Regions from separate parts of the Nonomuraea ferruginea genome, predicted to be linked through region 2. Evidence: riboswitches for the same ligand, from Rfam matches in the RefSeq annotation. Region 2 holds a riboswitch; the other holds the start of a gene.
The links. A riboswitch is a leader RNA that binds a small molecule or an ion and turns the genes downstream of it on or off. The one in region 2 is predicted to bind glycine.
Positions count from the first base shown of each region.

Region 1: it holds a riboswitch for glycine, as region 2 does, so the genes downstream of both, gcvP (aminomethyl-transferring glycine dehydrogenase) here and gcvT (glycine cleavage system aminomethyltransferase GcvT) in region 2, are expected to answer to the same signal.

Region 1 covers NZ_BAABFD010000002.1:209,013-213,417, reverse strand. The annotation lists gene ABD999_RS04315 (bifunctional nuclease family protein) at 64-534, shown strand; gene ABD999_RS04310 (MerR family transcriptional regulator) at 683-1,303, shown strand; glycine riboswitch at 1,355-1,446, shown strand; gene gcvP (aminomethyl-transferring glycine dehydrogenase) at 1,601-4,405, shown strand, end outside.
Region 2 covers NZ_BAABFD010000003.1:166,096-170,500, forward strand. The annotation lists gene ABD999_RS07390 (aldehyde dehydrogenase family protein) at 1-37, shown strand, start outside; gene ABD999_RS07395 (3-oxoacyl-ACP reductase) at 42-806, shown strand; gene ABD999_RS07400 (gamma-glutamyl-gamma-aminobutyrate hydrolase family protein) at 803-1,546, shown strand; glycine riboswitch at 1,564-1,661, shown strand; glycine riboswitch at 1,662-1,759, shown strand; gene gcvT (glycine cleavage system aminomethyltransferase GcvT) at 1,792-2,883, shown strand; gene gcvH (glycine cleavage system protein GcvH) at 2,880-3,269, shown strand; gene ABD999_RS07415 (L-serine ammonia-lyase) at 3,326-4,405, shown strand, end outside.

The sequences.
Region 1 (4,405 bases), on a different contig from region 2:
ATGCAGAAGCGGACCAGCGATGACCTGAGCCGGGCCACCGGCCAGTCGAATATGGAGCAGCCCGTGTTGCAGATGGAGGTAGTGGGCGTTCGGGTAGAAATGCCCACCAATCAGCCGATCGTTCTGCTCAAGGAGGCACACGGGGAGCGGTTCCTGCCGATCTGGATCGGCATGACCGAAGCGACGGCCATAGCGCTGGCACAGGCCGACGAGCCGCCGCCCCGGCCGCTCACCCACGATCTTTTCAGGGACGTGCTGAGCGCGCTCGGCGTGGGTCTGCGCGCCGTCAACATCGTCGCTCTGCGTGACGGCATCTTCTTCGCCGACCTCGTGTTCTCCAACGGCGTGGAGGTCAGCGCCCGGCCCTCCGACTCGATCGCGCTGGCGCTGCGCACCGGAGCCCGCATCTTCGCCAGCGAGGAGGTGGTCCAGGAGGCCGGTGTGATCATCCCCGACGACCAGGAGGACGAGGTGGAGAAGTTCAGGGAGTTCCTTGACACGATCTCACCCGAGGACTTCGGCCGGGCGGGGTAGGTATTTCAGTGCATTTACGCTTCACGACGCGCCGAGCCGGATCGTTGACTGAGCATGGTCACGGTCCTACGGTGCAAGTGAAACCCGTGGTCGACCTTTTACGAACCCCCAGATGAGGCCACGGGATGAGAGAAAGCCGGAGGTCCGCGTGGCGGTCAGCAGCGGCGAGGGAAAGACGGCCGGCCAGGAAGATCCGGTGCGGCGCGAGAGTGCGCGGCAGCGTGCCGGAGAACAAGGATTGCTCTTCGACGAGCAGCCTGCCACGCTGCCGGACGACATCGGATACCGCGGGCCGACAGCCTGCGCGGCGGCCGGCATCACCTACAGGCAGCTCGACTACTGGGCGCGCACGGGCCTGGTGGAGCCCACGATAAGAGCCGCGCACGGCTCCGGCTCCCAGCGCCTCTACAGCTTCCGCGACATCCTGGTCCTGAAAGTCGTCAAGCGGCTCCTCGACACCGGAGTCTCCCTCCAGCAGATCCGCACCGCCGTCCAGCATCTGCGCGACCGCGGGGTCGCCGACCTCGCGCAGATCACGCTGATGAGCGACGGCGTCAGCGTCTACGAGTGCACCTCGGCCGACGAGGTCATCGACCTTCTCCAGGGCGGTCAGGGCGTGTTCGGCATAGCGCTCGGCCGGGTCTGGCGCGAGGTCGAAGGATCCCTCGCGGAGCTGCCGGGGGAACGGGCGGCGGTCGTGGACGACGTCCCGGCCGACCATCCCGCTGACGAACTGGCCCGGCGGCGGCGCGCGCGCCGCATCGGGTGACGCCCCGTACCACCCCAATTAGGGTCGAGGCTGTAATCTAGGACATGCTGACGACCCCGTGCGGGAGAGTCCCCGGCACCGCCGGGGCGCCGAAGGAGCAACCCTCCCCGGAATCTCTCAGGCGCCCGTACCGCTCGGGTGAGGCAACTCTGGAAAGCAGGTGCGTCCGCCAGGCGCACTTCACCGACGGTGCAAGCCCCGTAGCGGGGTGAAGCTCTCAGGTCGCCATGACAGAGGGGGAGATCCGGCATACGCCCGCGCCCAGCGCCGGTCTCCACAGCCTCGGGAGGCATCTCCATGACCGACCTGTCAGCACCGCCGTTCTCCAGCAGGCACATCGGGCCCTCAGCGGCCGAGCAGCAGCGCATGCTCGAGGCCGTCGGCTTCGAATCGGTCGCGGACCTGGTCGCGGTGGCCGTGCCCGAGGCCATCAGGGCCAAGGACCGGCTCAAACTGCCGGCCGCCGCGAGCGAGGCCGAGGCCATCGCCGAACTGCGCGCCCTCGCCGGCCGCAACCAGGTGCTCACCTCCATGATCGGCCTCGGCTACCACGACACGGTCACGCCCGCCGTCATCCGCCGCAACCTCCTGGAGAACCCGGGCTGGTACACCGCCTACACCCCGTACCAGCCGGAGATCTCGCAGGGCCGGCTGGAGGCGCTGCTGAATTTCCAGACCGTCGTCTCCGACCTCACCGGCCTGCCCGTCGCCGGGGCGTCCCTGCTCGACGAGGCCACCGCCGCGGCCGAGGGCATGACGCTGGCACGCCGCGCCGGCAAGGCCAAGAGCCCGGTGTTCGTGGTGGACGCCGACACGCTGCCGCAGACCAAGGCCGTGCTGGCCACCCGCGCCGAACCGCTCGGCATCGAGCTCGTCGAGAGCGACCTGACCGGCGACCTGCCCGAATGCTTCGGCGTGCTGGTCCAGTACCCCGGCGCGTCCGGGCGGCTGCGCGACTTCCGCGCCGTGGCCGAGCGGGCGCACGAGGCCGGCGCGCTGGTCGTGGCCGCCGCCGACCTGCTGGCGCTCACGCTCCTGGCCGCCCCGGGCGAGCTCGGCGCCGACATCGCCGTCGGCTCCTCCCAGCGGTTCGGCGTGTCGTTCGGCTACGGCGGGCCGCACGCCGCCTACATGTCCGTACGCGAGGGACTGCAGCGCCAGATGCCCGGCCGCCTGGTCGGGGTGTCGGTCGACGCCGACGGCGCGGCGGCGTACCGGCTGGCCCTGCAGACCCGCGAGCAGCACATCCGCCGCGAGAAGGCCACCAGCAACATCTGCACCGCGCAGGTCCTGCTCGCGGTCATCGCCGGCATGTACGCCGTCTACCACGGGCCCGACGGGCTGCGGCGGATCGCCCGGCGGGTGCACCGGCACGCCGCCGCGCTCGCCGCGGGGCTGCGCGAGGGCGGCGTCGAGGTCGTGCACGCCGAGTTCTTCGACACCGTGCTGGCCCGCGTCCCCGGCCGGGCCGCCGGCATCGTCGCCGCGGCCGCCGAGCGCGGCGTCAACCTGTGGCAGGCCGACGCCGACCACGTCTCCATCGCCTGCGACGAGAAGACCGGCGCCGCCGAGCTCGCCAAGGTGTGGGCGGCCTTCGGCGTCGAGCGCGCGGACGCCGCCCTGGACGCCGTGGACGACGCGCTGCCGTCCTCCCTGCTGCGCGAGTCGGACTTCCTCACCCACCCGGTGTTCAACACCCACCACAGCGAGACCTCGATGCTGCGCTACCTGCGCAGGCTCCAGGACAAGGACATCGCGCTCGACCGTTCGATGATCCCGCTCGGCTCCTGCACGATGAAGCTGAACGCGACCACCGAGATGGAGCCCATCACCTGGCCCGAGTTCGCCGGCATCCACCCGTACGCGCCCGAGGCGCAGGCGCTCGGCTACGGCGAGCTCATCCGGACGCTGGAGGACTGGCTCGCCGAGGTCACCGGCTACGACAAGGTCTCCATCCAGCCGAACGCGGGCTCCCAGGGCGAGTTCGCCGGGCTGCTGGCCATCCGCGCCTACCACCGCGCCAACGGGGACACCGGGCGCGACGTCTGCCTCATCCCGTCGTCCGCCCACGGCACCAACGCCGCCAGCGCCGTCATGGCCGGCATGCGGGTCGTGGTCGTGGCCTGCGACGACGACGGCAACGTCGACCTGGCCGACCTCGACGCCAAGATCGGCAAGCACCGCGACCGGCTGGCCGCCATCATGGTCACCTACCCGTCGACGCACGGCGTCTACGAGGAGACCGTCACGGAGATCTGCGCCAAGGTGCACGACGCCGGCGGCCAGGTGTACGTCGACGGGGCCAACCTCAACGCGCTCGTCGGCCTGGCCAAGCCCGGCGAGTTCGGCGCCGACGTCTCCCATCTCAACCTGCACAAGACGTTCTGCATCCCGCACGGCGGCGGCGGGCCCGGCGTCGGCCCGGTCGCCGTCCGCGCCCACCTCGCCCCCTACCTGCCCGGCCACCCGCTGCGCGACGGCTCGCCCGTCGGGCCCGTCTCTGCCGCTCCGTACGGCTCCGCCGGGATCCTGCCGATCTCGTGGGCGTACATCAGGATGATGGGCAGCGACGGCCTCACCGCAGCCACCGAGCAGGCCATCCTGTCGGCCAACTACCTCGCCCGCGGCCTCGCCCCGCACTACCCCGTCCTCTACACCGGCAGGGGCGGGCTGGTCGCCCACGAGTGCATCGTCGACCTGCGGCAGATCACCAAGGAGACCGGCGTCACCGTCGACGACGTGGCCAAGCGGCTCATCGACTACGGCTTCCACGCGCCCACCATGTCCTTCCCCGTCGCCGGGACGCTCATGATCGAGCCGACCGAGAGCGAGGACCTGGCCGAGCTGGACCGGTTCGTGGACGCGATGGTCGCCATCCGCGCGGAGATCGCCAAGGTGGCCTCCGGCGAGTACGACCCGGCCGACAACCCCCTGCGGAACGCCCCGCACACCGCGGAGGCGCTGACCGCCGACGAGTGGAGTCACCCGTACTCGCGGAGCGAGGCGGCCTATCCGGTGCCGTCGCTGCGCGAGGACAAGTACTGGGTGCCGGTGCGGCGGATCGACCAGGCGTACGGCGACCGCAACCTGGTGTGCTCCTGC
Region 2 (4,405 bases):
CACCGAGACCAAGAACGTCTTCATCTCAACGGAGTAGCCCTATGCAGCGTTTGCTGGACCGCGTGGCCGTCATCACCGGAGCGGGCAGCGGCATCGGCCTGGCCACCGCGCACCGGTTCGCCGAGGAGGGCGCCAAGGTCGTCTGCGTCGACATCGACGAGGAGGCGGGCGCCAAGGCCGCCACCGAGGTCGGCGGCCTGTTCGTCAAGGCCGACGTGACCAGCGAGGACGACGTGGCGCGGATGTACGAGACCGCGTTCGAGACCTACGGGAGCGTGGACGTCGCGTTCAACAACGCGGGCATCTCGCCGCCCGACGACGACTCCATCCTGGAGACCGGCATCGACGCCTGGCGCCGGGTCCAGGAGGTCAACCTGACCAGCGTATACCTGTGCTGCAGGCACGCCATCGGCTACATGCGCCGCCAGGGCAAGGGTTCGATCATCAACACCGCCTCGTTCGTGGCCGTCATGGGGTCGGCGACCTCGCAGATCTCCTACACCGCTTCCAAGGGCGGGGTGCTGGCCATGTCGCGCGAGCTGGGGGTGCAGTTCGCCCGCGAGGGCATCCGGGTCAACGCGCTGTGCCCGGGGCCGGTCAACACGCCGCTGCTCCAGGAGCTGTTCGCCAAGGACCCCGAGCGGGCGCAGCGGCGGCTGGTGCACGTGCCGCTCGGCCGCTTCGCCGAGGCGTCGGAGATCGCGGCCGCGGCCGCCTTCCTGGCCAGCGACGACGCGTCGTTCATCACGGCGTCGCAGTTCCTGGTCGACGGGGGGATCTCCGGCGCGTACGTGACGCCGCTGTGAGCCGGCCCGTCATCGGTGTCAGCACCTACGTCGAACCCGCCCGGTTCACGGTGTGGGACCTGCCCGTGGCGCTGCTGCCGTACATGTACGTGGAGCAGGTGACGCGGGCGGGCGGGCAGCCGGTGCTCATCCCGCCGGCGGGCGATCCGGCGGCGCTGGTGACCCGGCTGGACGGGCTGATCCTGGCGGGCGGCGGGGACATCGACCCGGACCGGTACGGCGCGTCACCCCACCCCCACACCGACTACATCCGGAAATTTCGTGACACCGCCGAGTTCGCCCTGATGACCGCGGCCCTCGAAGCCCGGACCCCCTTCCTGGGCGTCTGCCGGGGTCTCCAGGTCCTCAACATCGCCCTGGGCGGCACCCTCCACCAGCACCTCCCTGACGTCGTCGGCCACACCGGCCACTCCCCCGCCCCCGGCCGGTTCGGCCCCCTCCCCGTGCGCCCCGCCGCCGGCAGCAAGCTCGCCAAGATCCTCGGCGGCGCCCCGGTCACCGTGCCCCACTACCACCACCAGGCCGTCGACCGCCTGGGCACGGGCCTGACAGTGACGGCCACCTCCGGGGACGGCACGATCGAGGCCGTGGAACTCGACTCCCACCCGTTCGCCGTCGCCGTCCAGTGGCACCCGGAGGCCGCCGACGACTGTGCCCTCTTCGAAGCCCTAGTCGCGAACGCTCTGGTCGCGCACGCCGCGGAGTTCGCGGACGCGACAATTCACCCCGAAGGCCATTAGGCTTGCCACATCACCGTCGAAGCCGTGCGGGAGAGCGCCCTGACAGCCGGTCGGGGCCCCTGAAGGAGCAAGCCCTCCCCGCGAACCTCTCAAGGCAAAGGACCGTACGGCCGAGGTGTCCTCTGGAAAGCAGGTCCGCGCGACCTCGCCGAAGGTGAAAGTCCGGAAAAAAGCCGGGTGAAGCTCTCAGGCACCGACGACAGAGGGGGAGGATCCCGGCATCCGATCCTGTCCTGAGGTGCGACATGTCACGACCGACGCCGCTGAGAGACGTGCACGAGTCTCTCGGCGCCACCCTGACCGACTTCGCCGGCTGGCTCATGCCGCTGCGCTACGGCAGCGAGTCCGCGGAGCACAACGCGGTCCGCCAGGCGGCCGGGCTCTTCGACCTGTCGCACATGGGGGAGATCTTCCTCACCGGCCCGCAGGCGGCGGACGCCCTGGACTACGCCCTGGTGGGACACCTGTCGGCGCTGGCGACCGGGCGGGCGCGCTACACGATGATCGTCGACGAGCGCGGCGGGGTGCTGGACGACCTCATCGTCTACCGGCTCGGCGACGAGGAGTTCATGGTCGTGGCCAACGCCTCGAACGCGGGCAAGGTCGCGGACGAGCTGATGACCCGCGCCAAGGCTTACGACGCGCGGGTCGAGGACCGCTCCGACGAGTACGCCCTCATCGCCGTCCAGGGCCCGCGCTCCCAGGAGATCCTCGCCACCCTCACCGACGCCGACCTGGCCGGGCTCAAGTACTACACCGGCCTGCCCGGCAGGGTCGACGGGCGGGAGGCGCTCATCGCCCGCACCGGCTACACCGGCGAGGACGGCTTCGAGCTGTTCGTGGCCGTCCAGGACGCGGTGCCGCTGTGGCACGCGCTGACCGCCGCCGGCGAACCGTACGGGCTGAAGCCGGCCGGGCTGTCCAGCCGTGACACGCTCCGCCTGGAAGCGGGCATGCCGTTGTACGGCAACGAGCTGAGCGCGGAGCTGACCCCGTTCGACGCGGGGATGGACAGGGTGGTGAAATTCGACAAGCCGGGCGACTTCGTGGGCAGGTCGGCGCTGGAGGCGGTCAAGGACACCCCGCCGCGGCGCCGCCTGACCGGGCTGGTCGCGCGCGGCCGCCGGGTGCCCCGCCACGGATACCCGGTGACCAAGGACGGTGCCGTCGTCGGCGAGGTCACCAGCGGCGCGCCCTCGCAGACGCTGGGCAAGCCCATCGCGCTGGCCTACGTCGACGCCGGCATCGACGCCGGCGAAGGTCTGGCCGTCGACATCAGGGGCAGGCAAGAACCCGTGGACGTGGTCGAGCTGCCCTTCTACAGGAGGAACAAGTGAGCAACATCCCTGACGACCTGAGCTACACCAAGGAGCACGAGTGGATCTCCGGCCTGGAGGACGGCCTGGTCGCCACGATCGGCATCACGGCCTTCGCCGCCGAGGCCCTCGGTGACGTGGTCTACGTGCAGCTCCCGGAGGTCGGCTCGACCGTGGAAGCCGGGGACTCGATCGGCGAGGTCGAGTCCACCAAGTCCGTGAGCGAGATCTACACGCCTGTCGGCGGCGAGGTGGTCGAGGTCAACCAGACCCTGGTGGACGACCCGTCGCTGGCCAACAGCGACCCGTACGGCGAGGGCTGGATGTTCAAGGTGCGCGCCGACGGCGACGCCGCCGACCTGCTCTCCGCCGAGGAGTACGCCGCCCTCACCTCGGGCGAGTCCTGACCCACCCGCCGGGGCCCGGCACCGGGCCCCGGCCCCGCGCGTGAAAGGCGCCATCAATGGCGATCAGCGTCTTCGACCTCTTCAAGATCGGGATCGGCCCGTCCAGCTCCCACACCGGCGGCCCGATGGCCGCCGCCCACCGGTTCGCGCGCGGCCTGCACCAGGACGGGCTGCTCGGCCGTACGGCGCGCGTCGAGGCCATCCTGTACGGCTCCCTCGGCCTGACCGGCAAGGGCCACGGCAGCGACAAGGCCGTCCTGCTGGGCCTGTCGGGCGAGAAGCCCGAGCTGGTGGACGTCGACACCGTGGACGAGCGGCTGGCCGCGATGCGCGAGTCCGGCACGGTCCGGCTGTTCGGCGAGCGGGAGATCCCGTTCGTGATCGGCGAGGACCTGGTGTTCGAGCGGAAGATCTCGCTGCCGGAGCACCCGAACGGCATGCGCTTCACCGCCTACGACGAGGCGGGCGGGAGCCTGCGCGAGAAGGTGTACTTCTCCGTCGGCGGCGGCTTCGTGGTCGACGAGACCGCCACCGGCGCCGGCCGCATCAAGCCGGACGACACGGTCCTGCCCTACCCGTTCACCACCGGCGAGGAGCTGCTCAAGCACTGCTCGGCCACCGGCCTGTCGATCTCCGGGCTGATGCTGGAGAACGAGAAGGCGTTCGGCCTCGGCGAGGACGCGATCCGCGCCCGCGTGCTCGACCTCTGGCGGGTCATGACGGAGTGCGTGCGGCGGGGCATCGCCAAGGAAGGCGTGCTGCCCGGCGGGCTCAAGGTCAAGCGCCGCGCCCACCAGCTGCACCGCCGCCTGCAGGCCGAGTCCGCCGAGAAGGATCCCCTGCAGGCGATGGACTGGGTGTCGCTGTTCGCCCTGGCCGTCAACGAGGAGAACGCCGCCGGGGGCCGCATCGTCACCGCCCCCACCAACGGCGCGGCCGGCATCATCCCCGCCGTGCTCACGTACTACTCCCGCTTCACCCCGAACGCCGACGACGACGGCGTGATCCGCTTCCTGCTGACGGCGGCGGCGATCGGCGTGCTGTTCAAGGAGAACGCGTCCATCTCCGGCGCCGAGGTCGGCTGTCAGGGCGAGGTCGGCTCGGCCTGCTCGATGGCCTCGGCGGGGCTCACCGAG